Bosea sp. 685: one gene and its partner. The protein of the gene in region 1 binds, or shares a complex with, the protein of each later gene. Links are inferred from orthologs where the notes say so. Each region holds a gene or a part of one and is shown on either strand. Other genes may lie near its edges.

Region 1 (15,081 bases):
GCAGCTGGCGAAGGGCGATCTCGATACCGCGCTGCCGCGGATCGCCTATCAGGACGAGATCGGGGCGATGGCGAGCGCCTTGTCGGTCTTCCATGAGAATCTGGTCAAGATGCGCGAGCTCGAGCAATCGGAGCGTGCGGCTTCCGCCACCCGCCTGGCGCGGGCGCAGTCGATGGAAGCGGTGGTGACGGATGTCGGAGAGGTTGTCGCGGCTGCGGCATCGGGCGATTTCTCGGCGCGGCTGCAGATCGAGCATGCCGACGAGCAGATGCAGAAGCTCGTCGCCGGCATCAACGAGATCAATGCGGTGGTTGATTCAGCCACATCCGAGTTCGCGGCCGCCCTGCACGCGGTTGCGGGCGGCGACCTGACCGCCCGGATCGAGACCGCCTATCGCGGCAAGTTCGCCGAGCTCAAGGGCGCGATCAACGAGACGGTCGACCGCCTGTCCTCGACGGTGCGCACGATCCAGACGACCTCTGCGGATGTCGGTCTGGCGGCGCGCGAGATCACGATGGGCGCCGATGACCTCTCCAAGCGCACGGAAGAGCAGGCGAGCTCTCTGGAGGAGACTGCAGCCACGACCGAGGAACTCGCAGCTTCGGTGAAGGCCTCGGCTCAGGCCTCGAAGCAGGCGGCCGCGATCGCGACCGAGGCGATGCAGGCGGCGCAGACGGGCGGCACGATCGCGACCGAGGCCGTGGCTGCAATGGCGCGCATCGAGAGCGCCTCGCAGAAGATCTCCGACATCATCCGGGTGATCGACGACATCGCCTTCCAGACCAATCTGCTGGCGCTGAACGCGGCGGTGGAAGCGGCGCGCGCCGGCGATGCCGGCAAGGGCTTTGCCGTGGTGGCGTCCGAAGTGCGCACGCTGGCGCAGCGCTCGGGCGCCGCTGCCAAGGACATTTCCGGCCTGATCTCGTCGTCGAACCAGGAGGTCGGCGAGGGCGTCAAGCTGGTGCGCCAGGCCGGCGACGCCCTGACCCAGATCCTGGCGGCCTCGCAAAAGGTCGCGGCCACCATCGCCGAGATCTCGGCGGCTTCGGGCGAGCAGGCCAACGGCATCGACGAGATGAGCCAGGCTGTCGCCCATCTCGACGAGATGACGCAGGCCAATGCCGCGCTCGCCGAACAGAGCGCGGCCTCGGCCGGGTCGCTCTCGGGCCGCATCGTCCAGCTCAACGACCTCGTCGCGGCCTTCAGGACCGGCCCTGAGGGAGCAACCGCCTCAACGGCCAGCTACGCCTCGGCGCCGCGCACTGCTGCCAGGGCAAGCGCTGCCCAGGCCCATGAACCGGCCTCGGAGCCCGAGCGCCTGCGCAAGCTCGCCGAGGCTGCCTTCGGGCAGGCCCCAGCCAGACCCGCTCCTGCCCCGGCGCGGGCCTCCGCACCGGCCAAGCGCGCCGTCAACGGCCGCGCCAATGACGCAGGCTGGGAAGAGTTCTGAGGCAGGGAGGAGCCTGCGCGCAGCCTCAGGCTCCAACCATCTCCAAGGCTGAAGCCCCGCGCAGCCTTGCAACGTCCCGCAGCGGCGGCGCGCCGAAGAGCCGGCGATATTCGCGGCTGAACTGCGACGGGCTTTCATAGCCGACCCTGAAACCGGCGGAGGCGGCATCCAGCGCCGCGCCCAGGATGAGCCGTCGCGCCTCCTGCAGGCGCAATTGCTTCTGGTATTGCAGCGGGCTCATCGCGGTGACCGCCTTGAAGTGCTGATGCAGCGCCGAGGGACTCATGCTCGCCTCGGACGCCAGCGCCTCGATGCTGAAGGTCTTGTCGTAGTTGCGCCTGATCCAGCCTATGGCCCTGTTCACCTGCTGCAGCTTGCTTTCGGCCGTCGCGATCTGGCGCAGGCGGGCCGCCTGTTCGCCATTCATCAGGCGGTAGAGGATCTCGCGCTCGGCCAGGGGCGCCAGGACCGCGATGTCATGTGGTGTCTCCAGCAGCCTGACCAGCCGCAGCATGGCGTCGAGCAGTTCGGGCGCGGCCGGATTCACGGCGAGGCCCGGCCCAGCGCCGGTATGCCCCCCTCGCCAGGCTTGGTCGCGTTGGGCTTGCTCTCCAGCATCAGCGCACTGAGCTGGACGGGATCAAGATCGAGCCGCACGGAGAAATAGGGCTCCTCAGTGCTGGCCTCCACGACCTGGCCGATGATCGGCAGATCGACGGAGACGACGAGGTAATGCGTCCGATCGTAGAGATAGATCTGCTCGCCCAACATGACCTGCTTGCGGCCCTGCACGATGATGCACAGCGCCGGCAGATGCAGCCCATGCATGGGCTCAGTCGGCTGGCTGGAGCGGATCAGGGCGAGCCGCGGGATCGCCGTCTGATGCACGCCATCCAAGGTCACGAGGCGGCCGAGCAACGCCGCCAGTTCATCCGCCTGCCGCATCCAACCGCTCCATCATAGGGCCGATGCCAGTCGAACCGGCACCGGCGTCTGGATTTTCATACAATGAATTGGCGGTTCCTGCGACCCAATGCCAGCACTCATGGAGGATCAGGCAATCCTTGCGGCGCTTCGGTCTATCGCCCGCGAGCCCGGATGCGGCATTCATCTCCTCGCACTGGCCCAATTAGGTGGCCGCTCGAAACACAGGAGCAAGCCATGCAGTTCAACCGCGTTCTCACCGCGTTCAGCGCGCTCACCGGATCCATCCGCGCCGCCAACGCAACCCACCCGCTCGAGATCGACCTCGAAGCGCTGATGCAGCCCAACGCCGCCGAGCGCGCCATGATGGGCGTCTGGGTCGCCGATGACGGAGCAACCCGGCTCTCGCTCCTGCCGAACGGCCGCTATGGCAAGACGCTCGGTACCGGGCGCGACATCTATCGCGGCCGCTACGAGGTCGACGGGGCGCGCCTCTATTTCGAGGGCGACACCGGCCGCACCGCTATCGGTGAGGCCCGCCGTGGCATTCTCACGCTGGGCGACCATCGCTTCATCCGACCGGGGGCGCGCAGCGCCGCATGAAAAAGGGCCGGTGCTGGGGGGCGCCGGCTCTCATTTTTTCAGTAACCGCGCGTTTTTTCAGTAACCGACAGTGAAGCGCTTGCGGCCATGGGCCGGCTTCTCCAGCTCGTCGACCAGCGCCACCGCGAAATCCTCGGCGGAGATCGCGCTGTTGCCGCCGCCGTCGACCAGCAACTGATCGCCGCCGAGACGGAACTTGCCGGTCCGCTCGCCCGGCGCGATCACGGCGGAGGGCGACAGGAAGCTCCAGTCCAGCGCCTCCTCCTGCCGCAAAAGATCGAGATAAGCGCCGCCTTTCTTGGCCTCGGCATGGTAGGCTGCCGGGAAATCGGGCGTGTCGAACAGCTGCACGCCGGGAGCGACCTCCAGGCTGCCAGCGCCGCCGACGACGAGGTAGCGCTTGACGCCGGACTGCTTCACGGCCCCAAGCAGGGCCTCCGCATCGCTCGCCAGATAATGGACGGAGCTGATCACCGCCTCATGGCCGGTAAGCAGCCTGGCGAGGCTGTCTTTGTCGAAGATATCACCCTTGACGGCGGTGACGCCGGGCAATGCCGGGACCTTCTCCGGATTGCGGACAATGGCCGTGACCTTATGGCCACGGGAGACGAGCTCCGACAGAATGCGCGAGCCGATAAAGCCGGTGGCGCCGATGAGTGCGATTGTCATGACATGGTCCTGTTTTTCCAGTATCTAATAGATACTACCACTCCGATGGAACCTAGATGGCCCGGTCGTTCCCTTCCGTAAAGAAGGCACTTCCGCGAGACATGGTCACCTCCAGGAAACCCGCATGCTGCTGCGCCCCGACCCCTTCAATGCGCGATGCCCAACGCGGCGGGTGCTCGACCGCATCGGCGATAAATGGGCTGTGCTGATCCTGATCCTGCTCGAGCATGAGACGCTGCGCTTCAACGAGCTGCGTCGGCGCATCGAGGCGATCTCCCAGAAGATGCTGTCGCAGACGCTGAAAAGCCTCGAGCGCGACGGGCTGATCCGCCGCGAGGCCTTCCCGACGGTACCGGTCACGGTCGAATATTCGCTGACCGAGCTCGGCCGGACGCTGGCCGCGACCGTCGACAGTCTGAGGATCTGGGCGGAAACCCATATCGGCACGGTCGAGGAGGCGCAGCGGCGCTATGATCACGGGGCCGGCCCGGATTTGGCTGAAACCGCATCGCGCTAGCCTTTCCCGTCGTTTCGTGTATATGCCCAGCCAACCGGCGTGAAAGCCGGCTGCGCAGCCTCTCCTCGATGAGAGCGATTGCGGGCTTCGGACCTTGCTGGACGACATCCCGGCCTGGCCCGCCAGATCAACCCCAATATGAGGATCTCACGATGTCGATCACTGCCGAGCGCAAGACTGCGCTCATGAAGGAACATGCCACCAAGCCGAACGACACCGGCTCGCCGGAAGTCCAGGTCGCGATCCTGACGGAACGCATCAACAACCTGACCGGCCACTTCAAGTCGCATGTCAAGGACAACCATTCGCGTCGCGGCCTGCTCAAGATGGTTTCGCAGCGCCGTTCGCTGCTCGACTATCTCAAGAGCAAGAGCGAGCCGCGCTATAAGACCCTGATCGAGAAGCTCGGCATCCGCCGCTGATCGAGCGCTGACTGCTTCACGCCCGGTGCGACATCGCTCCGGGCGGTTTTCCAGGATCTCCGCAATGGGGCGGCGTCCTGATTTCATCGCGGGAGCCGCAAGGGGCGGCCTTCCCGCATGACCCGCCGGGCGTCCTCGATGTCCATGGCAGGATCGCCGAGCGCTCGGGCGCATAGTCTCGCAAAAACCCGAGCTTTCCGCCGTCTTGCTCATGGGCCGGAGACACCGGCCGGGTCGCATCCGATCCGAAAGACAAATCCATGTTCGATGTACAGACCGAAGAACTGATCTGGGGCGGGCGCAAGCTTGTGCTCGAAACCGGCAAGATCGCCCGCCAGGCCGACGCCGCCGTGCTCGCGACCTATGGCGAGACCGTGGTGCTCGCCACCGTCGTCTCCGCCAAGACGCCCAAGGCCGGGATCGACTTCTTCCCGCTGACCGTGAACTACCAGGAAAAGACCTTCGCAGCCGGCCGCATTCCCGGCGGCTATTTCAAGCGCGAAGGCCGACCGACCGAGAAGGAGACGCTGGTCTCGCGCCTGATCGACCGGCCGATCCGCCCGCTCTTCGTCGAGGGCTACCGCAACGAGACGCAGGTCGTCTGCACCGTGCTGCAGCATGACCTCGAGAACGACCCCGATATCGTCGCGATGGTCGCGGCTTCCGCCGCCTTGACCCTGTCGGGCGTGCCGTTCACCGGCCCGGTCGGCGCTGCCCGCGTCGGCTATTTCGACGGCGCCTACAAGCTCAACCCGCTGGTCGACGAGATCAAGGAATCGCAGCTCGACCTCGTCGTCGCCGGCACGCCCGACGCCGTTCTGATGGTGGAATCGGAGGCCAAGCAGCTCTCCGAGGAGATCATGCTCGGCGCCGTGATGTTCGGCCACAAGCACTTCCAGCCGGTGATCGACGCCATCATCCGCCTGGCCGAGAAGGCCGCCAAGGAGCCGCGCGATTACGTTCCGGCCGACAACTCCGTCGTTCTCGACGCCGTCCTCAAGCTGGTCGATGCGGATATCCGCGCCGCCTACCAGATCAGGACCAAGGCCGAGCGCTACAAGGCGCTGGACGCCGCCAAGGCCAAGGTTGCTTCGCTGATCTCGGAGACGCCGGACGGCAAGACCACCTTCACCAAGGAGCAGGTCGGCGGCCAGTTCAAGGAAGCCCAGGCCAAGGTTGTGCGCTGGACCATCCTCGACGACGGCGTCCGCATCGACGGCCGCGATCTCAAGACCGTGCGCAAGATCGTCGCGGAAGCCGGCATCCTGCCGCGCACCCACGGCTCGGCGCTGTTCACCCGCGGCGAGACGCAGGCGCTGGTCGTGACCACGCTGGGCACCGGCGACGACGAGCAGTTCATCGACTCGCTGGAAGGCACCTACAAGGAAACCTTCCTGCTGCACTACAACTTCCCTCCCTATTCGGTTGGTGAAGCTGGCCGCATGGGCTCGCCCGGCCGCCGCGAAATCGGCCATGGCAAGCTCGCCTGGCGCGCCATTCGCCCGATGCTGCCGGCGAAGTCGGAGTTCCCCTACACCATCCGCGTCGTCTCGGAGATCACCGAGTCGAACGGCTCCTCCTCGATGGCCACCGTCTGCGGCACCTCGCTTGCCCTGATGGACGCCGGCGTGCCGCTGAAGGCGCCGGTTGCGGGTATCGCGATGGGCCTGATCCTGGAAGGCGAGCGCTTCGCGGTGCTCTCCGACATCCTGGGTGACGAAGACCATCTCGGCGATATGGACTTCAAGGTCGCCGGCACGGCCGAGGGTATCACCTCGCTGCAGATGGACATCAAGATCGCCGGCATCACCGAGGAGATCATGAAGGTCGCCCTCGACCAGGCCAAGGGCGGTCGCGACCACATCCTCAGCGAGATGAACAAGGCGCTTTCGGTCTCGCGTGGCCAGCTCGGCGAGTACGCCCCGCGCATCGAGACGATGAAGATCCCGGTCGACAAGATCCGTGAAGTCATCGGTTCCGGCGGCAAGGTCATCCGCGAAATCGTCGAGAAGACCGGCGCGAAGGTCAACATCGAGGACGACGGCACCATCAAGATCGCCTCGGCCGACGGCAAGTCGATCGAAGCCGCGATCAAGTGGATCAAGTCGATCGTCTCCGAAGCCGAAGTGGGCATGATCTATGACGGCACCGTCGTGAAGATCATGGAGTTCGGCGCCTTCGTGAACTTCTTCGGCGCCAAGGACGGCCTGGTCCATATTTCGGAGCTGGCCGCGGCTCGCGTCCAGAAGGTCTCGGACGTCGTCAAGGAAGGCGACAAGGTCAAGGTCAAGTTCCTCGGCCAGGACGAGCGCGGCAAGATCCGCCTCTCGATGAAGGTCGTCGACCAGGAGACCGGCGAGGATCTGACCGAGAAGCTCAAGGCCGCTCGCGACGCCGAGAAGAGCCGCGAGCGCGGCGCCGCCGAGTAAGCAGCGCGCGATTCACGTGAAACGAGACGCCCCGCATCGCAGGATGCGGGGCGTTTTTTATTGCCCCTGCGCCACGGCAATGCTGACAGATCCATGATGCGGGCTGCTGCAGTCTTCCGCGGCAAACCAGGGTCCAGCAATGAAGTCTTTCACCGTTCCAGCCGCCGCTGCAGAGCTGCGCTATCATGACATCGCGGGCGAAGGCCCTGCGCTTCTCTTCATCCATGGGCTGGGCTGCGCCTCGTCCTGCGACTATCCGAGCGTCGCGGCGGACGCCGCCCTGCGGGGACGGCGCATGCTCCTGGTCGACCTGCTGGGCTCCGGCTTCAGCGATCGGCCGACCGGGTTCGGCTACACCATCGAGGACCACGCCCGCAGCATCGCGGCTCTGGCCGAGCATGTGCGATTGACCGAATTCGATCTCTTCGGCCACAGCATGGGCGGAGCGGTGGCCATCACGGCGGCGAGAATGCTGGGTGGGCGCCTTAGGCGGCTCGTCCTCGGCGAGCCCAATCTGGAGCCCGGCGGGGGCTTTTTCAGCCGACGCATCGCCTCCATGACCGAACGCGACTATATCGAGCGCGGCCATGACGCGCTCGTCCAGGCCAGTCGCACTGAGGGCAACGGCATCTGGGCCGCGTCGCTGGCCATCAGCGCCCCCTACGCGGTGCGTCTCGGGGCTTGCTCATTGATCGCCGGCAGCACTCCGAGCTGGCGTGAGATGCTCGCAGATCTGCCGCAGCCGCGTTCTGTCCTGTTTGGGGAGGCCTCGCTTCCAAGCAGCGATGCGGAGAGCCTTCCCAGGCTCGGCGTCGATGTCGCCATCATACCGGCAGCCGGGCATTCCATGGCCTGGGAGAATCCTGTCGGCCTGGCCGAGGCGATCGCACGCGCCTTGTCCTGAGGTGGGCAGTGTCGGGCCGGGGTAAAGCCGAGGTGACGGCTCATCTTCAATGGTCTAGACTATTACGACCCATGGAGATTGGCATGCGCGACCACACCCTCACCTCCCTCGATGACCTTGCGGCACTTTATCCCAACCCGATCGCCCCGGCCTCGGTCGCCAAGGAGATCGATCACGTCGATGCGAATTACGGGGCGCTGATCGCCGCCTCCCCGTTTTTCGTGCTCGCGACCAATGGTCCGGACGGCCTGGATTGCTCACCGCGTGGGGATATGCCGGGCTTCGTGCGACTCCGGGACGCGAAAACGCTGCTGATTCCGGACAGAAGAGGCAATAACCGGTTGGATTCATTGAGGAATATCCTGTTCGACAATCGAATCGGAATGCTCTTTTTGATCCCCGGTTACGGCGAAACGCTGCGCGTGAACGGCACGGCGACGCTTTCGACCGATCCCGAGCTCTGCGCGGGCTTCGCGATGGCCGGAAAGCTGCCAGCTTGCGTGATCGTCATCGCGGTGGAGAGCGCCTACTTCCAGTGCTCGCGCGCAGTGGTGCGCGCCGACCTCTGGAACCCGGCGGCGCAGGTCGACAAGCGGAGCTTGCCGAGCGCCGGGCAGATCCTGCGTGCGATCACGGAGAAGAACGACAAGGTCGAGACCTTCGACGGCGAGGCCTATGACAAGGCGCTGCCGGAGCGGGTGAAGGCGACGCTGTATTGAAGAGGTTGAACGAGCGACAACCTTGTCATTCCGGGGCTTCGCACAGCGAAGAACCCGGAACCCACGACTGGGTGGATGCTCCAATCGCTATCTCTCACCCAGTCGTGGGTTCCGGGTTCGGCCCAGAGGGCCGCCCCGGAATGACAGGCGGGCTGCGGTTCACAGCAGCCCTTCGTTCCCCGCTAGAACCTTCAGGTTCATATCCGGCCTTGCGCCGACATGGCTGATGACCTCGGCGGCGGCGAGTGCGCCCAGGCGCAGTGCGTCACGCACTTCGCGGCCAGAGGTCAGGCCGAAGAGGAAGCCGGCAGCGAAGAGATCGCCCGCGCCGGTGCTGTCGACGATGCGCTCGACGGGGAAGACCGGCTCGGCGATGATGCCATCCGGCGTCACGGCCAGAGCGCCCTTCTCCGAGCGGGTCACGGCGGCGAGGATGTTCTCCGCCCGCAACGCCGCCAGCGCCGTCTCGAAATCAGCGGTCTGGTAGAGGCTCTTCAACTCGTGCTCATTGGCGAAGACGAGGTCGACCATGCCATTGCGGATCAGGCCGAGGAACTCGTCGCGATAGCGATCGACGCAGAAGGAATCCGACAAGGTGATAGCGACGCGCCCGCCGGCCTTGTGGGCGATCTCGGAGGCCTTGCGGAAAGCCTCCTTGGCCGCCGGCGGGTCCCAGAGATAGCCTTCGAGATAGATGATGTCGGCGCTCTCGACCGCCTTGGCGTCGACGTCAGCCACTGTCAGCCCCTGGCAGGCGCCGAGATAGGTGTTCATCGTGCGCTCGCCATCGGGCGTGACGATGATGAAGGAGCGTGCGGTCGCGGGACCTTCCATCGCGAAGGCCGTGTCGAAGGACACGCCGAGCGAGGTCAGGTCATGCCGGTAGAGCTTGCCGAGCTCGTCGGCCTTGACCTTGCCGATGAAGGCGCCCTTGCCGCCGAAGGAGGCCAGGCCGGCGATGGTGTTGGCGGCCGAGCCGCCGGAGATGACCTTGGCCGGTCCCATGGCGGCGTAGAGCGCCTCGGCGCGGGCCTCGTCGATCAGCATCATCGCGCCCTTGGCAAGCTCGTACTTAGCCAGGAAGTCCTCCTCGGCGGAAGCGATGACGTCGACGATGGCGTTGCCGAGGGCGAGGACGTCGGTGCGCGAATTGCTCATGAACAGGTCCGGATGCTGATCTTAAGGAGGGAGTTGGCGGCGCGTGTTGCATCCGCCGGGCTTCGGGTCAAGCAAGTCGGGCTCAATCCGGCGCAGCAGTGCGGCGAATCGCGGCTTCGTCGAGGATATCCGCAAGGCGTTTGAGTTCGTCCGGCTCCAATGCCGCGATCTCGCGGGCGAGGCGGTTGGCGAGCAGCGTCGCCTCGGCATCGAGGCCAGCCGTATCGACCGTGACACGCGGATGCGAGAGATCGGCAAGGCGCACCAATTCATCCGCCTCGTCCCAGATCACGCCCAGCACATGGATGACGCCCTGGATCAGCACGAAGGTCGGCCGACCGCGCTTGCCGTGCTCCAGCGCCGAGAGATAGGCCGGCGTGACGCCGAGCGAGCCCGCCATTTGCGCCAAGGTGACGCCACGAGCCGCGCGCAGGGCCCGCACCCGCTGGCCGAAGGGGGTCATGGCCCGATCTCGCGTTGGCGGCGCAGGCGTATATATAGCGCGCCTGCTCCGCCATGGCGCTGCTCGGCCTCCTCGAAGCCGACAACCAGCGGACGCAGATCGGGCAGGCGCAGCCAATGCGGCACCATGCGGCGCAGCACCCCGCGTTCCTCGCCGAACAGGCTGTCTCCAGCCGCGCCCTTGCCGGTGACGACCAGCGCGAGCTTGCAGCCGCGCGCCTGCTCGCGCCGCAGAAAGGCCCGCAATGCCAGATGTGCCTCGTCCTGGCGCATGCCGTGCAGATCGATCACCGCCTCGACGCCCTGCTGGCCGCGCCGCAATTGGGTGCGCAGGCGGCGTTCGAGCGGCGCCAATGGCGGCGGCGCGGGTTTGGATTGGGCCGACTTCGCAGCCACCACAGGAATGGCGGCCACGGCCATGACGGGGCTGGGTGCAACTGGCTCCGGCTGCTCGGGCTCGACCGGCTTGCGGCCGGGAAGCGGCGTCACCGAGCGCGCGACTTCGCGCCAGAGCGCGATATCGGCCGGCGACAATGTCTTGCCCCGCCGCGACCGCATCGTCAGGGCCTCGGATCGCGCGGCCAGAGCACGGTGAAATCGAAGTTGTGGCGGATCAGCCCCGCCCGATGTCCGGCCGCCACGCCCGAACCGACGAAGAGGTCGACCCGCGCCGGCCCGAGGATCGCCGAGCCGGTATCCTGCGCGATCATCAGCCTCGAGAGCCGTTCGCTGCCGCCCTGCCCATCGGGGATCGTGGCGTCGATCCAGGCGGGCACACCATAGGGCCAGACCGTGCGGTCGATCGCGATGCTGCGCAAAGGCGTCAATGGCAAGCCGGCTCCGCCGATCGGTCCGGAGCCCTGCGGCAGATCGTCCCGGCGCGCGAAGAAGACGAAGGAACGGTTGAGCGCGATCAGATCCCGGGCGAAGCCGGCATCGGCTTTCAATCGCGCGATCAGCCGGTCCATGGTCATCTCTGCAGGCGGGATGTTCTCGCGCTCGCTCAGCGCCCGACCGAGCGAAGTATAGGCGTGGCCGTTGCGGCCGGAATAGACCAGCCGCGTCACCCGGCCATCGGGCAGACGGATCCGGCCGGAGCCCTGGACCTGCAGCACGAAGCGATCGACCGGATCGCGCATCCAGAGGATTTCGAGTTTTTGGCCATCGAGCGCGCCCGCCTCGATCGCGGCGCGATCGGGAAAGGGCACGAGCCCCTGCGCCGTATGGCGCGCGGCCGAAAGCCCTGCCTCGATGCCCGGCCAGTCATCGCCGGGCTGCCGGGTCACCAGATCGACAGGGCGGCCATAAAGCGGCGTCTGGAAAGCCGCGGAGCGTGTGAGCGAGCCGTCGAATTCGGGTTCGAAATAGCCGGTCATGAAGCCGGTCTCGGCCTGGGCCGGCCGGATGCGCCAGAATGAGAAGTGCGTCTCGAAGAAGCGGCGCGCATTCGCCGCATCGACCTTAGACGCCTTTTGCAGGCGCAGCGCCTCGGCGCAAACACCTTCCAGCGCCTTGGGCAAGGGCATGGCCGCGCGCAGCGGCGGATCGGCCATGCAGCCGCGCGCGAAGATCGCAAAGGCCGCCCTGTGATCGTCCTTGGCCCATCCCGCAATGCCGGCGACGGACACCGCCTCGGCTCGCGCGCCGGGCGGCAGCGGCGGGGCCTGGCCGAGCGCTGCGCTCATAGCCGCACCGCAAGCCACGAGGCCAAGCGCCAGCGCAGCAACGGCGCCACGGATCACGCGGCGGATTCGGTGGCGACCAGGAGCCAGTTGGGGTCGCGGCTGCCGAGCTGGCGCGCGAAAGTCCAGATGTCGTTGACCTCGGAGACCGCTTCGGCATTCCCGTCGACAACCGCGCCTTGAGCATCGCGCGTGACGCTGATCAATTGCGAGACGAAGGCCAGCGTGACCTGGCCGTTCTTGCCCTTGACGTCGACGGCGGTGATCTCGGCCTTGTCGATCGAGACGAAAGAGGATTCCGCCTTTTCGCCACGCTTCTCGCGATCCGTGATCGCCTGCTCGAAGCCCTCATAGACCTCCTTGGCGAGAAGGCCTTTCAGCACCTTGCGGTCGCCCCGCGCGAAGGCGGTGACGATGGTCTCATAGGCCGCCTTGGCGCCGCCGATGAAGGCGCGCGGATCGAAGCCCGGCTCCTGCCGGATGATCGCCTCGATGCCGGCAACGATGGCTGAATCCGCGGGCGCGATATCCTTCCAACGGTCGGCGGCGGGAGCGGGGCTGACCGTGGGATCATTGGCCGCGCCGGGCAGGCGGATGACGTTGTCGCGCTTGCTGTCGGCCGGGGGAGCCTGGTCGGGCCGCACCGGCGCTCCTCGCGACGCGCGAAGGGATCGGTCGGCGGCTGTTCCTGACCAGTCTTCTGACCCAGAACCGAGCGCAGCTTCCAGGCGACGAAAACGGCCAGAGCCAGGAAAACAATCGTCGTCATGTCGAAGGAATTTTGCATCGAAACCTGATCCGAAGCTCCAGTGGCCGCCTTGCATCGGCCTGTCCCCTAAAGGTTTTCGGCCGTGAAGCGAGATATGGTGATCAAGGCTCGTAACATCCACCCCTGAACTTGTGAAGGCGGCTTCTTGTGCCAGGCTGGCGTCCATGATAGCCGACGCCCGCATTGCACCGCAGGACGGCGCGCAGTCCCGAACGTCTTAATCCGGCCCGGGATTTCCTTAAGTCAGCCTTCAGATCATGATGGGACCGATGGCCAACGACATTCCCAACGGCAACGGCGCGCAAGCCCCCGAGGCAGCTCCGAGCATGAGCGCCCTGATCCAGTACACCAAGGACTTCTCCTTCGAGAATCCCAAGGCGCCGCGCTCGCTCAGCCAGCAGACGCAGCAGGGACCGCAGATGTCGCTGCAGGTCAACGTCTCGACCGCGCCGCTCGGCGAGGACGATTACGAGACCGTGCTGCAGCTCGAGGGCAAGGCCGAGCTCGGCGGCGAGACGCTGTTTGCCTTCGATCTCAGCTATGGCGGCGTGTTCCGCATCCAGAACGTGCCGCAGGAGCACATCCACCCTGTGCTGGTGATCGACTGCGCCCGCCTGCTCTTCCCCTTCGCCCGGCAGATCATCGCCGAGGCGGTCCAGAACGGCGGCTTCCCGCCCTTCTATGTGCCGCCGATCGATTTCGCCGCCTTGTTCCAGCAGCGCGTGCAGGAGCTCCAGGCCCAGGGCGCGCCGAACGCCTGAGCCTTCCCGCAACGGAATTGTCACGGAAAGGGCCCTTACGGGCCCTTTTTCGTTGACGATGCGGCTCGCTCACCCCTTGCGGCCGGCCAGGGGAATTTCCATCTCGCTGGGCAGTCGACGGCGGACGCTCATTCGGGCGCCCGCCGTTTCGCGACATGAAGGAGCCGGGATGGACTATCTGATGACGCTTGCCGCCGACCCCACGGTGTGGGCCGCGCTCGGGGCATTGATCGCCATGGAAGTCGTCCTGGGCATCGACAACCTGATCTTCATCTCGATCCTGACCAACAAGCTGCCAGAGGAGCAGCGCGCGCGCGGCCGTAAGATCGGCATCGGGCTGGCGCTGATCCTGCGGCTCGGCCTGCTCTCGACCGTCGCCATCATCGTGCAATTGACCACCCCGGTCTTCTCGGTGCTCGGCAAGGCCTTCTCCTGGCGCGACATCATCCTGATCGCCGGCGGCCTCTTCCTGGTCTGGAAGGCGACCAAGGAAATCCATCACAAGGTTGATGCCGACCATGGGCCGGACGTCTTCGACGGCGGCAAGGCGGCGGCCGTCACCTTCGGCGGCGTCATCGTCCAGATCCTGTTGCTCGACCTCGTCTTCTCCATCGACAGCATCATCACCGCCGTCGGCATGACCGATCATATCCCGGTGATGGTGATCGCCGTCGTCTTCGCGGTTCTGGTGATGCTGCTCGCGGCCGACCCGCTGGCGAGCTTCATCGAGCGCAACCCGACCATCGTGATGCTGGCGCTCGGCTTCCTGCTGATGATCGGCGGCACGCTGATCGGCGAGGGTTTTGGCGCGCATGTGCCCAAGGGCTACATCTACGCCGCCATGGCCTTCTCGGCTGCGATCGAGGGGCTGAACATGCTGTCGCGGCGCAAGACGAAGAGCTGAACAGTCGCTCTCCGTCATTGCGAGAAGCGAAGCGACGAAGCAATCCAGGGGCCTAGGCGAGACGCTGGATTGCTTCGCTTAGGCTCGCAATGGCGACTGGACGCGAATCGATTCAGGCCTCGTCGGTCAGGCCGAGATAGCCGCTCCAGAGCGGTGTCTTGAGCGTGCGGATAAAGGTCTCGTGGGCAGCGATGGTTGCGTCGTCGAGACGGGAAGCGAGAGGCCGCTGGCGCTGCGGACGCTCGATCGCGACGCCGCCGAGTCCGCCACCGTCACCCGCCATCGCAACACCCAGGCCGAGCGAGGTCTGCTTGCCGCCGATCAGCTCGATATAGACCTCGGCCAGGATTTCGGAGTCGAGCAGCGCGCCGTGTTTGGTGCGGCGGGTGTTGTCGATGCCGTAACGCGAGCAGAGCGCATCCAGGCTGTTGGAGGCGCCCGGATGCTTCCGGCGCGCCATGGCAAGCGTGTCGACGACCCGGGCGGGCTCGATCGGCCCGCGCCCGAGGCGCTTCAATTCCATGTTGAGGAAGCCGATGTCGAAGGCCGCGTTGTGGATGACGAGTCGCGCATCGCCGATGAAATCGATGAAGCCGTCAGCGATCGCCGCAAAGAGCGGCTTGTCGGAGAGGAAGGCTTCGGAGAGGCCGTGGACTCTGAAGGCACCGTCCGGCATCGAGCGCTCGGGATTGATGTAAACGTGAAAAT
Region 2 (15,507 bases), 3.5 Mb from region 1 along the record:
CGGCGTCAGCCACGAAAGTTCGGCGCCTGGCTAGGTCTCGCGAGCGTGCAAACGCGGCGTGCTTCGTCTTTAGGCGAGTGCGTCGCAGGTCAGGACAGATGTCGGGGCATACGACGCCGCATTTTTCATCGGTGATTCGTCCATACCTGCGGGACTGTGCCGGGGCGTTTGCCCGGCCAGGTTTCCCGAGCCGCTATCCTGTCTCGATCGAACACTTCCCCGTCCCAGACGCCGGCTTGCGCCGGCTTTTGCTCCTGCAACATGCCGGCTTTCGCCGGCCTTCACGCGGCGCCCCTGCCCGCGGCAGCGGATTCTCATCCGCAGCCCGGCGGGTTTTGATGGCGGCCGCGCCCATGGAAAATTCATATGGCCAACAAGATGCTCATCGACGCCACCCACCCGGAGGAGACCCGGGTCGTGGTGGTTCGCGGATCCCGCGTCGAGGAATTTGATTTCGAATCCGCCAGCCGCAAACCGCTGCGGGGCAACATCTATCTGGCGAAGGTGACGCGCGTGGAGCCCTCGCTCCAGGCCGCCTTCGTCGAGTACGGCGGCAACCGCCATGGCTTCCTTGCCTTCTCCGAAATTCACCCGGATTACTACCAGATCCCGGTCGCCGACCGTCAGGCGCTGATCGCCGAAGAGGCGCGCGCCGACCGTGAGGAAGAGCGCGATGAGGAGAAGCGCGAAAAGCGCGGCGGCGGTCGTCGCGACCGTGGCCGCCGAGGCGACCGCGACGGGCGCGCCAAGAAGGCGTCCCATGACGAGACCGTCACCTCCGAGATCGAGGCCGACGGCAAGGGCGCCGCGATGGTCAATGAAGGCGGGCCTGCCTTCGGCGAGGAATTCGCACCGTCAATCACCGAATCCGCGACCGAGGAAGCCGTCGAGAACGCACCCTCGCTGACCTTCGAGACGGAAACGGTCGAGGCCCTCGCCACGGACGAAGCCGCGCCGGAAGGCGAAGAGGCCCGCAAGCCGGCCGAGGACGAAGAGGACGGCGAAGACCACGCTCACGAAGACGGCGAGCATGAGGAGCCCGAGCAGCTCGGTGGCGGCGACGCGCTCGACGACATCTCCGAGCGGCCCCAGCGCCATCATCGCCGCCAGTACAAGATCCAGGAGGTGATCAAGCGCCGCCAGATCATCCTGGTCCAGGTCGTCAAGGAAGAGCGCGGCAACAAGGGCGCGGCACTCACTACCTATCTCTCGCTCGCCGGCCGTTACTCGGTGCTCATGCCCAATACCGGCAAGGGCGGCGGCATCTCGCGCAAGATCACCAATACCGAGGATCGCAAGCGCCTGAAGGAGGTTGCCTCCGAACTCGAGGTGCCCGAGGGGATGGGCATCATCCTGCGCACCGCCGGCGCCTCGCGCACCAAGGTCGAGATCAAGCGCGACTACGAATATCTGATGCGGATGTGGGAGAGCGTGCGCGAATTGACGCTCGCCTCGGTCGCGCCGGCGCTGGTCTATGAGGAGGGCAACCTCGTAAAGCGCTCGATCCGCGACCTCTACAACAAGGACATCGACGAGGTTCACGTCGCCGGCGAAGAGGCCTACCGCGAGGCCAAGGACTTCATGCGCATGCTCATGCCGAGCCATGCCAAGAGCGTGAAGGCCTATCGCGAGCAGACGCCGCTCTTCGCCGGGTTCGGCGTCGAGAGCCAGCTCGACGCGATGTTCTCCAACAATGTGACGCTGAAATCCGGCGGCTATATCGTCATCAACCAGACCGAGGCGCTGGTTGCCATCGACATCAACTCCGGGCGTTCGACCCGCGAGCACAATATCGAGGACACCGCCCTCAAGACCAATCTCGAAGCGGCGGAGGAGATCTCCCGCCAGCTCCGCCTGCGCGACCTGGCCGGCCTCATCGTGATCGATTTCATCGACATGGAGGAGAACCGCAACAACCGCGCTGTCGAGAAGAAGCTGAAGGATTGCCTCAAGGACGACCGCGCCCGCATCCAGGTCGGCCGCATCTCGGCCTTCGGCCTGCTTGAAATGTCGCGCCAGCGCATTCGCACCGGCGTGCTCGAGAGTTCGTCCGTGCCCTGCCCGCATTGCGCCGGTGCCGGCATGATGCGCTCGGCGGCTTCCGTCTCGCTGCAGATCCTGCGCGCGCTTGAGGAAAACCTGATCAAGAGCGCTTCGCATAACCTCACCGTCCGCACCCGGCCGGAGGTCGCGCTCTATGTGCTGAATCAGAAGCGCGCCCATCTCACCGATCTGGAAACCCGCTTCGCCATCGCAATCAGCATTACGGTCGACGCAACCCTGCTCGGCACGCGCTATTTCGAGGTCGAGCGCGGCGAGTTCGTCGGCAATGAAGGCCGCATCGTTCCGACCTCCTTCAAGGCGGAGGCGATCCCCGCCGATATCGACGATGACGCGCTCGACGCCGCCGCTGAAGCCGAGGCGCTCGGCGCCGAAGACGAGGGCGTCGAAGCAGGCGAGGCCACGACAACTGCTGCCGCCAATGATGACAAGCCGGACCGTGGCGATGGCGAAGCGCGCGGCGAAGGCGGCCGCAAGCGCAGGCGTCGTCGCCGGCGGCGGCGTGGCGGCGAGCGCGACGCCAATGGCGTGCGCCTCGACGGCGGCACGGATGCCGAGGGCGATGAGGATGGTCAGGACGACGACGAGGACGGCGATGAGAACGCCACCGAATCGCAGGAGACCGAGACCGTCGCTGCGGCTCCCGAGCCGGTCGTGACCGAAGTGGCGGCAGAGCCGGAAGCCGAGGCGGACGCCAAGCCGCGCCGCGGCCGCCGTGGCGGACGCAAGCCCAAAGTTGACGCCGAGACTCTGGCTGACACTGAGGCTCGGGTCGAGGTCGCCAAGGTCGTGGACGCTCCCGAGGTGGTGACCGAGGCCGTCACGGTCGAGGCTGAAGCCGCCCCGGCCGAGAAGCCCAAGCGCAGCCGCGCCCGCAAGAAGATCGTGCCGATCACCGAAGACGGTGAAGCAGCGCCGGTCGTCGCAGAAACCGCGCCGGCTGAGCCCGTCGCCGCAGAGCCGGTCGCTGCCGCGCCTGTTCCGGAACCAGAGCCCGCCCCCGTTCCTCGCGTGGTCGAGGAGCCGGTCGCAGTGGTGCTGACCCCGCCCGACCCGGACCGCCCCAAGCGCGGCGGCTGGTGGAACAAGCTGGCCGGCAGGAACTGAATGACAAGGCCGCTGCGGAACACCGCAGCGGCCTTTTTCATGAGGCGAGATGCTTGTGATGCCGCCGCCCCGCAATCGCGAAAGACAGGTGCTGACCGCGATCTGCATCGTGGCGCTCCTCGGCTTGGCCTGGATGGGATGGCAAGCGCTCGGAGGGCTTGGCGTCGGAATCCTTGGCCTTCTCGTGCTGTTCGTTGCGGTCAGGGTCGAACTTGAAGGCAACGGACCGGTCGGCGCGCAATCGAACCCGGAGTTCTATGCCAGACAGGTGCGTGCCGAGCGCGAGCAGCCTCACACCGACCGAGTGAGTCGCCGGGCGGAAAATGTGGCGTTCCTTTCATCAGCACGCGTCGGCGTGGCGGCGGGCGCTGTTCTTACTGTAGTCGGTTTCGGGCTGCTGTTTTCTGGAGCCGCGCCCAATGGGCCGATCGGCCTCTTTGAGCTTGGCGATATTTTTGTGAGTCTGTTTTTGAAGGGGCGGCCTTGGTGAAATGGCCGGCCGCTCAGTACGCGCCATTTTGAGCTCAGGCGCAGCTCAACTTGGCTTTCCCCGCGCCGGCGACGCGCAAATCACCCCGCCGCCGGCGCGAGCGGGCTGGGCGGCGGCACGGCGCTGATTGCCGCCGCTGCGCCGGCTTGCCAGGTCGCCTCCCCGCCACGCACCGTCACGGCGTTCGAGGCGAAGGGCACCCCCGCCTCGTTGAGCGCGCGATAGACCCGTTTCAACGCCTCGCGCTGGAGCGAGGAGGCCTGGTTCGGCTTGGCGGTGAATTTCAACCGGATGACGATGGCACTGTCGGTGATGTCGGCAACGCCCTGCATCTTGAGCGGCGCAATGAAATGCGGCGCGAATTCCGGATCTTCGAGCAGGGCCAGGCCCGTTTTCTTGATCGCCTTGCGCGCCTTTTCGATATCCGCCGAGTGATCGAGCCGAACGTTGAACTTCAGCGTCGCCCAGTCGCGGCTGGCATTGGTGAGGGAGGGAATCTGGCCGAACGGCACCGTATGGATCTGCCCGCTCTGGTGGCGCAACTGCATCGAGCGCAGCGATATCTTCTCGACCGTGCCCTTGAGCCGCCCGGTATCGACATATTCGCCGACGCGGAAAGCATCCTCGATCATGAAGAAGAAGCCGGAGACGATGTCGCGCACCAGCGCCTGCGAACCGAAGGAAATGGCGAGCCCCAGAATGCCGAAGCCGGCAAGCAAGGGGCCGATATCGACGCCGAGCCGCGACAGCACGACAAGCCCGGTCAGGCCGAAGACCGCGCCCAGCACGACGCCGCGCAGTACCGGCAGCACGGTGGCTAGTCGCGATGGGATGCTCTCTTCATGCGTGGCGTCCTCATCGACCGGCATCGTCGCGCCGCGCTTGGGCGCATAGGCGTCGAAGAAGCCCCGCAGGAAGACGAGGGCGACCCAGCCCGCGAAGGCGAGCATGGCGACGCCCGCCACCCGCTGCGAGAAGGCGGAGAATTCCGTCGAGCTCACGCCGAGGAGGAAGCCGCCCCAGAGCCGCGCCAGCAGATAGAAGCCGCCGACCCAGATCACGCCCCCGGCAGCTGCCCGCGCCGCATGGCCGAGCGCGAGCGTAAGCGGCGCGCGCTCGCCCAGGGCGGCGGCATGCGCCTGCCGGCAGGCCATCAGGCTGGTGATGCCGACCGCGAGGATCGGCACCAGCACGATGATGAGCTGCGTCAATCCGGCAGCCTCGGCCCAGCGTGCTCCACCCTCCATCATCGCCGCCGCGTTGCCGACCATCCAGATCGCCACGGCCGAGGTGGCATAGAGCCAGCCGGCCCCGGCTGCGATCATCCGCCGGCCTGGCCCCGGCTCATGCGATGATTCGAGGATGAGCGCCGCAAGATCGTGTCGCGCATCGATGAACCACCAGGCCTTGAACAGCGTCACGGCAATGCCGCCCAGCGTGAACAGCCCCGCGACCGGGCCGGGGCCGGCTGCGTGCTGGCCTGTGACCGCGGTCGTTAGCAGGATCGGCGAGGCGATGCCGAAGAAGACGAGCAGGCCGAAATGCCGGTCGGCCCGCCGCAGCGGCATGATCCGTCGTTCCGGCACGCCGGGAGAGAGCAGGAAACGTCCAAGGGTCAGATGTCCGGCCCCGATCACGACGCCGTTGGCGATGACACGCAAGGTCGTCGCGGCAAGATCGGGTTCGGGCAGCCAGAGCATGCGCGCGGCATGCAACGCCGCCAGGCCGACCGTGAGCGTCATCAGATCCTGGAACAGTCCCCAGGACGACGCGATCAGGCGCGGCGTGAATTCAGGCCCTTTGGGCCGCAGCCGACGCGCGAACCAACCTGCGGTCGCGAAACGGAACAGCCCCGCCGCGGCGATCGCGAGCGCCAGGCCAGCGACGATTCCCCAGCCGGCCGGAAGCCCGCTCGCACCGTTGCGGTTCTGCGCCCAGGCGCTCCGCCAGGCGTCCGGCAGCGCGGCCAGGCGCGGCACCGCGCTCACCCCTTGGGTCAGCCCATCGACGAAATGATCCCAGAACGCCTCGACCCGTGTTTCGCCCTGATCCGGGCTGCTGCTTGCCGGCGGCGTGGCAGCGTTGCTCGCGACCGCCGCTGGCGCAGCCTGGATGGGCTGGTCCTTGCCGGCGATTCTGATCTCGACCTTGTGGCCGCCGGTCGACAAGGCGTCGACCAGCTTGCGCACCGTCTCCGGTGTTTCGTCGCCCCGCAGGGTCAGCGTGACATTCGCGTTGCCTTGAGCCTGCGCGTCGCCTTGAGCCTGGGCGAAACCCGCGGACGCAAAACCCAGAGTGGCCAACACGAACAAGAGCAGCGCCAGGGTGCAGGACGCGACCGACTTGCTCGAAGACGCAAAGCAATGTCGCATCGAACCCGCTCCCAACACCAAGGACAGCGCGAGTTGCACGGGAATCCCCGCTCTTGGCAAGCGCCGGGCTCACTATGCCCGCTTTGCGCTCAGCCGCGCTTCAGCCAGGCCCCGATCCGTTCGACTGCCTGCTCGCATTCCGTGAGCGAGCCAGCGAAGGAGAGCCGCACCGTACGGGCTCCACGGCTTTCGTCGAAATCGAGCCCGGGCGTGATCGCGACGCCGGCCTGGTTCAGAACATCGCGGCAGAAGGCCATGGAATCGTTCGAATATCTGCCGATGTCGAGATAGATGTAGAAGGCCCCGTCGACAGGCAGGAACTCACCCAGCCCGATCTCCGGCAGGGCCTTCAGCAGATAGGCGCGGTTTGCAGCGTAGCCGGCCTTGATCGCCTCGCACTCCGCGGTCGCCTCGAAAGCCGCCTCGCCTGCGACCTGGCTGAGATAAGGCACCGAGATCGACAAATTCTGCTGCAACCGCTCGATCGTGCGCACCAGCCGCTCGGGCACCACGAGCCAGCCGACGCGCCAGCCGGTCATGCAGTAATATTTCGAGAAGGAGTTGACGATGATGGCGTCGGGATCGGCGGCAAGCGCTGTCGTCGCCGGCGCCTCATAGGTCAGCCCGTGATAGATTTCGTCGGAGATGTACCAGAGGCCGAGCCGACGACATTCCGCCGCTACGGCTGCGATGGCGTCGGGGGCCATCACCACACCGGTCGGATTGGCGGGGCTCATGGTCAGCACGCCGGCGAGCGGAGCCTGGGCATGGGCTCTTGCGATCAGCTCCGGCGTCAGCGCGAAACGGGTCTCGGGCCCGACCTCGATCGCGACCGGCTCCAGCCCCAGCGCGATCAAGATGTTGCGATAGGCCGGATAACCCGGAGCAGTGATGGCGACGCGCGCGCCAGGCTGGAAACAGGCCAGGAAGGCCAGGATGAAGCCGCCCGAGGAGCCCGTCGTCACCACGACGCGCTGCGCCGCCACGGTGACGCCATAGCTGTCCTGATAATGTCGGGCGATGCGTTCCCTCAGCGAATCCGTGCCGAGCGCCTGAGTGTATCCGATGCGGCCATGCTCCAGCGCGCGGCCGGCCGCCGCGCGGATCGAGGCCGGCGTCGGCGCGGAAGGCTGCCCGACCTCCATATGCACCACCGAACCGCCATTCCGCTCGATGGCGGCGGCCTGGTTCATCACATCCATGACGATGAAGGGCGAAACGCGCTCGGCCCGTGCGGCAAGCGCGGGGATAAGGAGGCTGGAAGGGGCTGGCTGGGTCATGCCGGTTGCCGTAACCGAGCAGCCCTCATCTCGCAACCGCTGTCACAGCTGTGATTTGACGCAGTCCCGGCAAGAGCCCAGAAGCAATTTTGAAGGTTTTTCGAAACCATGATGGGGCGAGATGCCCTGCCGGCCAGCGCCGGCCTGCCCGAAAGGACGACGATGATCGCGCTTCCCTTCCTTCTGCGCCTTGACCTTGCGGTGCTGCGCCGCGCCGGCCTCGCGCTCTCCGCGCTCCTGGTTGCCGGCAGCCTGACGATGGCGCCGGCCCGCGCGCAAAGCTCGGCTCTCACCCCCGAGCAGCGCAAGGCCGTGGTCGATCTGATCCGCGAGACGCTGCAGCAGAACCCCGAACTGGTCCAGGAAGCGCTGGTCGAGATCGAACGCCGCAACACGGTCGCCCAGGCTGAGGCGCAGCGTAGCGCCGTCACGGCCGAGAAGGCCCGCCTCGTCGATCCCGCCACCTCGGCGATCGTCGGCAACCCGCAGGGCGACGTCACCATCGTCGAATTCATGGATTACAATTGCGGCTTCTGCAAAAGGGCGCTGGAGGATGTCCGCGCGCTTGCCAAGGAAGACCCGAAGCTCAAGGTCGTGATCAAGGATTTCCCGATCCTCGGACCGGATTCGGTCGAGGCCAGCCGCGTCGCGGTCGCGGCCATGAATCAGCTCCAGGGCGCGAAATATTTCGAGTTCCACAACAAATTGATGGCGACCAAGGGACGCGTCAACGGCGCCAAGGCGCTCGAGGTCGCCAAGGATGCTGGTGCCGACATCGAGCGCCTGAAGAAGGACATGGACGCCTCGGCGACCAAGGCCGTGATCGAGGACACCGTCGCTCTGGGCGATCGTCTGGGCCTCACCGGCACGCCCGCCTTCATCCTCGGCGACGAGGTTGTCTTCGGCGCAGTCGGCCAGGCGGCGCTGAAGGCCAAGATCGACGCCGTCCGCAAATGCGGCAAGGCGACCTGCAGCGGCTGAGCCCTGCCGACTTTGGTCGGGCTTCGCCCTTCCCCTGCCGGTCCGCAGCGTTTATGAGGGCGGCGTCTGCCGCTTTCATGCGGTGCTGGAATCACCGCGCACCATGGTCGCCGTCCACGTCCTCAACGGTCCCAATCTCAATCTGCTCGGCACCCGCGAACCCGCCACCTATGGCGCGGTGACGCTGGCCGGCGTCGAGGAGAGGCTGAAGGCCAAGGCGCTCGCGGCCGGCGTCGAGCTGACCTTCCGCCAGACCAATTACGAGGGCGAGCTCGTCAGCTTCATCCAGCAAGCGGGCCTCGCTGGTGCGGGCATCGTCATCAATGCCGGCGCCTATACCCATACCTCGGTCGCATTGCGCGACGCGATCAAGGGCACCGAGGCGCTGGCCATCGAGGTGCATGTCTCAAATGTCCATGCCCGCGAGGAGTTCCGGCACCATTCCTACATGGCGCCGGTCTGCGTCGGCGTGATCTGCGGCTTCGGCGTCGCAAGCTACGATCTTGCTTTCGACGCGATCGTGCCGCTTCTGCAGAAGCGGCTCGCGAAACCGGCGGCCTGAACCGCCAGTATCTTCCACAGGATGGCGTGAGCGCGCTCAGCGCTCCGCTGCCAAGACGACAAAGACGGTGACACCGCCATGGCGACCAAGAGCCCGATCGACCCCGAACTTGTGCGCGAACTCGCGCAACTCCTGAACGAGACCGATCTGACCGAGATCGAAGTCGAGAAGGGCGATCTGCGCGTCCGCGTGGCCCGCACCATCACGGCAACGGTGCAGGTGCCCGCTTCCGCTGCGCCCCTGCCCGTCGCAGCGCCCGTCGCCGCAGCCCCGGTCGAGGGCAAGCCGTCCGCCGCCCATCCCGGTGCGGTCGCCTCGCCGATGGTCGGCACGGCCTATCGCCGCGCTTCGCCGGAGGCCAAGCCCTTCGTCGAGGTCGGCAGCATCGTGAAGGCGGGCGAGCGCGTCCTCCTGGTCGAGGCGATGAAGACCTTCAACGACATCGTCGCCCCCCGCGCCGGCAAGGTCGTCGCGATTCTGGTCGAGGACGGACAGCCGGTCGAATATGGCGAGCCGCTGCTGGTGATCGAGTGAGCCGGGCCCCGAGCGAGGATGGCCGATCCGATTTGGGCTTCAAGATGTTCGACAAGATCCTGATCGCCAACCGGGGTGAGATCGCGCTGCGCGTGCTGCGCGCCGCCAAGGAATTGGGTATCGCCACGGTGGCGGTGCACTCCACCGCCGACGCCAACGCCATGCATGTGCGCCTCGCCGACGAGAGCGTCTGCATCGGCCCGCCCTCGGCGCGCGAGAGCTATCTCAACATCCCCGCTTTGATCGCGGCTTGCGAGATCACCGGCGCGGATGCCGTCCATCCCGGTTACGGCTTCCTCTCCGAGAATGCCCGCTTCGCCGAGATCCTGGACCGGCACAACATCACCTTCATCGGCCCCAAGGCCGAGCATATCCGCAGCATGGGCGACAAGATCGAGGCCAAGCGCACGGCCAAGGCGCTCGGCATCCCCTGCGTGCCGGGCTCCGAGGGCGGCGTCACCGACGATGACGAAGCCTTGCGGATCGCAGCCGAGATCGGCTTCCCCGTCATCATCAAGGCGGCGTCCGGCGGCGGCGGCAAAGGCATGAAGGTCGTGCGCAATCCCGATGACATGTCGGTTGCGCTCTCGACTGCCCGCACCGAGGCAAAGGCCAATTTCGGCGACGATGCCGTCTATATCGAGAAATATCTGGAGAAGCCGCGCCATATCGAGATCCAGGTGCTCGGCGACGGCAAGGGCCACGCCATCCATCTTGGCGAACGCGACTGCTCGCTGCAGCGCCGCCACCAGAAGGTCTGGGAGGAAGGTCCCTCGCCCGCACTGAACGCTGGCGAACGCGACAAGATCGGCATGGTCTGCGCCAATGCGATGGCCAAGCTCGGCTATCTCGGAGCCGGCACGATCGAGTTCCTCTATGAGGATGGCGAGTTCTATTTCATCGAGATGAACACGCGTATCCAGGTCGAGCATCCCGTCACCGAGATGATCACCGGCATCGACCTCGTCAACGAGCAGATCCGGATCGCAGCCGGCGCCCCGCTCTCGATCATGCAGAAGGATGTGGTGATCGAGGGCCACGCCATCGAATGCCGGGTCAACGCCGAACATCCCGCGACCTTCCGGCCCTCGCCGGGTAAAATCACGTCGTTTCATACGCCGGGCGGCCTCGGCGTGCGTGTCGATTCGGCCGCTTATCAGGGCTACACGATCCCGCCGCATTATGATTCGCTGGTCGGCAAGCTGATCGTGCATGGTCGCAACCGGGCCGAATGCCTGATGCGCCTGCGCCGCTCGCTCGACGAATTCGTCGTCGACGGCGTCGACACCACGCTGCCGCTGTTCCGCACGCTGGTACGCAACCCCGACATCCTGAACGGCGACTACAACATCCACTGGCTGGAGAAATTCCTCGCAGCCGGCGGGATGGGCGAAGACGGCGCCTAAGACACCGTTCTCCACAGCCCTCATCCTGAGGAGCCGCGCAGCGGCGTCTCGAAGGATGCTTCAGAAGGCTCCGTAAGCATCTGCATCCTTCGAGACGCAGCCTATGGCTGCTCCTCAGGATGAGGGCTGTGGAGCGCGGAGACCGATTTGACTCCCCGCGCGGCCCGCGCTCCCATCACGCCATGAAGGCCCGCTCCGTGCCCGTCCGCTCGCCGCTGATCACGCCTGAGATCATGTTGCGCGCCTATACAGCCGGCATCTTCCCGATGGCGGAGAGCGCCGACGATCCTAATCTGTTCTGGGTCGAGCCCGAGATTCGCGGCGTCATCCCGCTTGCCGCCTTTCATCTGTCGTCGCGCCTGGCCCGCACCGTCCGCTCCGACCGTTTCGAGATCAGGGTCGACAGCGCCTTCGATCATGTCATCTCGGCCTGCGCCGAGCCCAAGCCCGACCGGCCCGAGACCTGGATCAATGGCCGCATCCGCGAGATCTTCGGTGAATTGTTCCGCCTCGGCCATGTCCACACGGTCGAATGCTGGCGCGAGAACAGGCTCGTTGGCGGGCTCTACGGGCTCTCGCTTGGCGGCGCCTTCTTCGGCGAAAGCATGTTCCACCGCGAGACCGACGCCTCGAAGGTAGCCCTCGTCCATCTCGTCGCGCGGCTCAGGCTCGGCGGCTACAGCCTGCTCGACGCACAGTTCCAGACCACGCATCTCGCCCAGTTCGGCACCCAGGAGGTGCCGCGCTCGGCTTATCAGGGACTGCTGGAACGAGCTGTCGCGAAACCCGGCAATTGGTGGTCCTGGCCCAAAAGCGTGGGCGTCAACGGGGCCCAGGCACTGGCCGAACTCGCTCCAGGCTGAGGCCCGAGCTTCCCGGAAGCTGACAGAGCCTCAGCTCTCATGCCAGAGCATGTCGAACGCTCTCAGCGATTGCCGCCGGCGGGGTCGCGAGGGCCGGCCGGGTTGGTCGGGAAGAAGCGCTGGCTCGGCGCCTGGCGCGGCGCGACCGGCACGCCCTGGGGCGGCTGCACATCGATGCGTCCGCCCGGCGCCGGCGCGTTTGGCGCCTGGTTGACGTCGCGGGCCGGAGCGGTGCGCGGCCGACGCGGCTCTTCGGGAACCGGAGCCTCCGGCTCCTTGGGGTCGACGACGAGTTCCGTTCCGCCTTTGCAGTCGGTCAGCCAGACATCGTAGATCGCATGCTCGACGCCGTGCAGGCCGGGGCTCGCCGCATACATCCAGCCGGTGAAGATGCGCCGGTATTCGTTGTTGAAAGTCACCTCGTCGACCTCGGTGAAGGAGGTCGTCTGCGGCGCTTCCGTCGGCGGGCGCGTCCAGCAGACGCGCGGCGTGATCTGCAACGCGCCAAACTGCACCGTCTCGTCGACCGCCACCTCGAAGGAGATGATCCGCCCGGTGATCTTGTCTAGCCCGGCGAAGACCGCAGTCGGATTGCGGATGCGATCGGCCGCAGCGGGCCCGCCCAGCGCAAACGAAACAAGCGTAGCAAGGGCCAGAACGGAAAGGCTGCGGGACGGCATGCTCAAAACGATTCTCTGTCGCGCGAGGTCTCCGCGCGCTGGCGGCTTACCATGGCAAAGCGAGCGGAAAAAGGGCGATTGCGGTCTCCGCGCCAGCCATGCCTCATCGTCACGGGCGCCTGGCTGAAGTGGCCTCCCCCGATTGCGGACTTTCTGGACACTCCCATGACACGACAGCGTGCTCATCGCACGGCAGCGTGATTTTCCTTGTTGCGAATAATTTGCAGAACTGTATCTTGCAAATAATTCGCAAGAGCAGGTGATACCCAATGGACGCCTTCGTCAGGAAGCCCCCCGCCGGTTGGCGCCAGGATCGCGGCGACGCCTCGCTCACCGACGTGCATCGCTCGGTCGACGTTCAAGGCTCCAAGCCAGGCTGGCGACGCGCGGCCGCATTCGTCGGCCCGGGCTATCTCGTCGCCGTTGGCTACATGGATCCGGGCAACTGGGCGACGTCGATCGCCGGCGGCTCCAAATTCGGCTACACCCTGCTTGTCGTCGCACTGCTGTCGAACATCATGGCGGTCGTGCTGCAGGCGCTCTGCGCGCGGCTTGCCATCGGCTCGGGCCGCGATCTCGCGCAGGCCTGCCGCGATTCCTTCCCGAAGCCGGTGGCGCTCACACTCTGGGCGATGGCCGAGATCGCCATCATCGCGACCGATATCGCGGAGGTAATCGGCACCGCGATCGGGCTCAACCTGATCTTCGGTATCCCGCTCGAGATCGGCGTCCTGATCACGGCGCTCGACGTCTTCCTGATCCTGTACCTGCAGCGGCTCGGCTTCCGCTGGGTCGAGGCGTTGATCATCACCCTGCTCGGCGTCATCGCCATCTGCTTCACCATCCAGATCGCGCTGGCCGATCCCGATTGGGGGGCGGTGATCAGGGGCTTCGCGCCGACGACGCAGATCGTCACCAATCCCGAGATGCTCTATCTCGCGCTCGGCATCCTGGGCGCGACGGTGATGCCGCATAATCTCTATCTGCATTCGGGCATCGTGCAGACCCGCGCTTATGGCGAGAGCCTGCCCGAGAAGCGCCAGGCGCTGAAATACGCCACGATCGATTCGACGGTGGCACTGACCTTCGCGCTCCTGATCAATGCCGCGATCCTGATCCTGGCTGCGGCGACCTTCAACAAGACCGGCCAGACCGATGTCGCCGAACTCGGCGAGGCGCATAAGCTGATTGGCCCGCTGCTGGGGTTGGCGATCGCACCAACCCTGTTCGGTATCGCCCTGCTCTGCTGCGGCATCAATTCGACCGTGACTGCGACGCTGGCCGGCCAGATCGTCATGGAGGGGTTCCTCAAAATCAAGCTGGCGCCCTGGCTGCGCCGTCTGATCACGCGCGCCATCGCCATCGTACCTGCCGCCGCCGTGACCATCTGGTATGGCGACAGCGGCACGGCGCGACTCCTGATCCTGACCCAGGTCGTGCTCAGCCTGCAGCTTTCCTTCGCCGTCTTCCCGCTGGTGATGTTCACAGCAGACAAGGCGAAGATGGGCGCGCTCGTCGCTCCGCGCTGGCTTGCCATCTTCGCCTGGCTGATCGCGATCGTGATCGCGGCGCTCAACATCAAGCTGCTGTTCGATTTCGTCATCGGCAGCTGACGCGACGATTGGTCTGGCGACCGCGAATCGGCTCTCTTCCGTTAGAGGCTGATCGCGGGACGACAGATGACATTGCGCCATCCAAGCGGCATCGACGAAAAGGTCGTCGCCAAGGTCGTGTCCCGACGTGGGCGTCTTCATGCCTTCGAGAGCCTGAACCCGGCGCTGACCGCGCTCGTCGTCATCGATCTGATGCGCGCCTCGGTCGAGAATGACGAAGCCTGCCGCGAGATCGTCAGCCCGATCAACCGGATGGCGGCAGCGTTGCGAGAGCGCGGCGGCACGGTGGCATGGGTCACCGCAGCGCCGATGCCGCTGGAGAGCCCTGTCCTGGCGGCGATCCATGGCCCGCAGCGCCTGCGCCATTTCCAGGACGGCGCCCGGCGCGAAGACCCACGCTCGCGGCTCTGGCACGAACTCACGCCGCAGCCCGGCGACATCCACGCCATGAAACAGGGCTACAGCGCCTTCTTCCCGGGGCGTTGCGACCTGCACGCGCAATTGCAGCGGCGCAAGCTCGACACGCTGCTGATTGCCGGGACGGTCACGAATATCTGCTGCGAATCTTCGGCTCGCGATGCTGTGGAGCTGGGCTATCGCATCGTCATGGTCTCGGATGCGAATACGGGCCACGCCCACGGCCTGCACGAGGCTTCACTGGCGACGATCTACCGCTGCTTCGGCGATGTCAGGCCGACAGCGGAGGTTCTGGAATTGATCGCGGCTGGAGCCGGATGATGTCTCTCATCTAAGTGCGAGAGCAGGAGCAATGCTCCAAACTTTTAAAAGCGATCACGTTTTTCGCATTCGGATGGAAGCGTCCGGATGCGACGTGATCGAGGGCGCGAAGCGCCCTGCCCGGCCAGCGCCTCAGCGCCCTGGCGTCCAGGCCTCGTAGTCGCCGGTTGCCGGCGGGCGGTGGCCACCAGTCAGCGTCGAGCCCTGCGGACGATAGGCCAGGGCCGTGCCGGTCCAGTTCTGCTGATGCGGCTCTTGCCACTCGCGCGGCTCGTAGCGCTCCTCGGAGGGCGCGACATCGACGGTGTGATGCAGCCAGCCATTCCAGCCCGGCGGGATCTTGGAGGCTTCCGCTTCGCCGTTATAGACGACCCAGCGACGCTGGATGCCGAGCGCCTTGTCCTTTACCCCGCCCTTGGTGCGGTAATAGACATTGCCGAACTCGTCGGCGCCGACGCGCTCGCCGAAGCGCCAGGTATGGAAGCGCGTGCCGATGGTCTGGCCGTTCCACCAGGTGAAGATCTGGAGCAGGGTCTGCTTCATTGCTCTCGTCCACGTCGGTCGGGGCTCGCGCGACTTATGGCGATAGCGCGCCACGCTGTCTAGCCTTGGCTGCCTCGGCCCAGGTGCCGATTTCCTCTTCAGCCTTACCGTTGCAGCGTATCAGACTCAGAAGGTCGAGCACCTGCGAATCCGTGGTTTCAATCCTGCGCGTTTTCTTGTTCCGGGAGATCACATTTGTCGGCGTGATTCGTGTTGTGGAAGCGATCAGGGTCGCCGAGACTTCATAATCGAGAGGATCAGGCCCCTGGCTTGCGCC

The links.
Region 2: the proteins of pnp (region 1) and RMR04_RS14855 are in contact, whole or in part, in a cryo-EM structure (PDB 9QH0), measured with the Escherichia coli proteins. The link is inferred for Bosea sp. 685 from one-to-one orthologs.

What each region holds. Positions count from the first base shown.
Region 1 is NZ_CP134779.1:6,303,817-6,318,897, forward strand. Bases 4,488-7,429 are described here. They hold pnp (polyribonucleotide nucleotidyltransferase), read left to right. Parts: upstream 4,488-4,845; coding sequence 4,846-7,014; downstream 7,015-7,429. Other genes in these bases: rpsO (30S ribosomal protein S15), read left to right, coding at 4,488-4,585; RMR04_RS30685 (alpha/beta fold hydrolase), read left to right, coding at 7,154-7,429. In the rest of the region: RMR04_RS30645 (methyl-accepting chemotaxis protein), read left to right, coding at 1-1,450; RMR04_RS30650 (helix-turn-helix domain-containing protein), read right to left, coding at 1,476-1,997; RMR04_RS30655 (AraC family transcriptional regulator), read right to left, coding at 1,994-2,395; RMR04_RS30660 (Atu4866 domain-containing protein), read left to right, coding at 2,612-2,977; RMR04_RS30665 (NAD(P)-dependent oxidoreductase), read right to left, coding at 3,035-3,646; RMR04_RS30670 (winged helix-turn-helix transcriptional regulator), read left to right, coding at 3,771-4,163; more of rpsO, read left to right, coding at 4,316-4,487; more of RMR04_RS30685, read left to right, coding at 7,430-7,918; RMR04_RS30690 (pyridoxamine 5'-phosphate oxidase family protein), read left to right, coding at 8,002-8,637; RMR04_RS30695 (adenosine kinase), read right to left, coding at 8,797-9,795; RMR04_RS30700 (helix-turn-helix domain-containing protein), read right to left, coding at 9,878-10,258; RMR04_RS30705 (Smr/MutS family protein), read right to left, coding at 10,255-10,815; RMR04_RS30710 (murein transglycosylase A), read right to left, coding at 10,818-11,999; protein-export chaperone SecB, read left to right, coding at 12,990-13,469; RMR04_RS30725 (TerC family protein), read left to right, coding at 13,639-14,373; dnaQ (DNA polymerase III subunit epsilon), read right to left, coding at 14,486-15,081. UniProt on the Escherichia coli protein: Involved in mRNA degradation. Catalyzes the phosphorolysis of single-stranded polyribonucleotides processively in the 3'- to 5'-direction. Also involved, along with RNase II, in tRNA processing.
Region 2 is NZ_CP134779.1:2,841,481-2,856,987, forward strand. Bases 1-3,368 are described here. They hold RMR04_RS14855 (Rne/Rng family ribonuclease), read left to right. Parts: upstream 1-366; coding sequence 367-3,168; downstream 3,169-3,368. Other genes in these bases: RMR04_RS14860 (hypothetical protein), read left to right, coding at 3,227-3,368. In the rest of the region: more of RMR04_RS14860, read left to right, coding at 3,369-3,658; RMR04_RS14865 (mechanosensitive ion channel family protein), read right to left, coding at 3,739-6,030; RMR04_RS14870 (pyridoxal phosphate-dependent aminotransferase), read right to left, coding at 6,120-7,310; RMR04_RS14875 (DsbA family protein), read left to right, coding at 7,422-8,291; aroQ (type II 3-dehydroquinate dehydratase), read left to right, coding at 8,395-8,853; accB (acetyl-CoA carboxylase biotin carboxyl carrier protein), read left to right, coding at 8,932-9,387; accC (acetyl-CoA carboxylase biotin carboxylase subunit), read left to right, coding at 9,432-10,793; aat (leucyl/phenylalanyl-tRNA--protein transferase), read left to right, coding at 10,976-11,656; RMR04_RS14900 (DUF2155 domain-containing protein), read right to left, coding at 11,719-12,336; RMR04_RS14905 (Nramp family divalent metal transporter), read left to right, coding at 12,606-13,949; RMR04_RS14910 (cysteine hydrolase), read left to right, coding at 14,016-14,687; RMR04_RS14915 (NADH:ubiquinone oxidoreductase subunit NDUFA12), read right to left, coding at 14,820-15,230; RMR04_RS14920 (hypothetical protein), read right to left, coding at 15,265-15,507. UniProt on the Escherichia coli protein: Endoribonuclease that plays a central role in RNA processing and decay. Required for the maturation of 5S and 16S rRNAs and the majority of tRNAs. Also involved in the degradation of most mRNAs.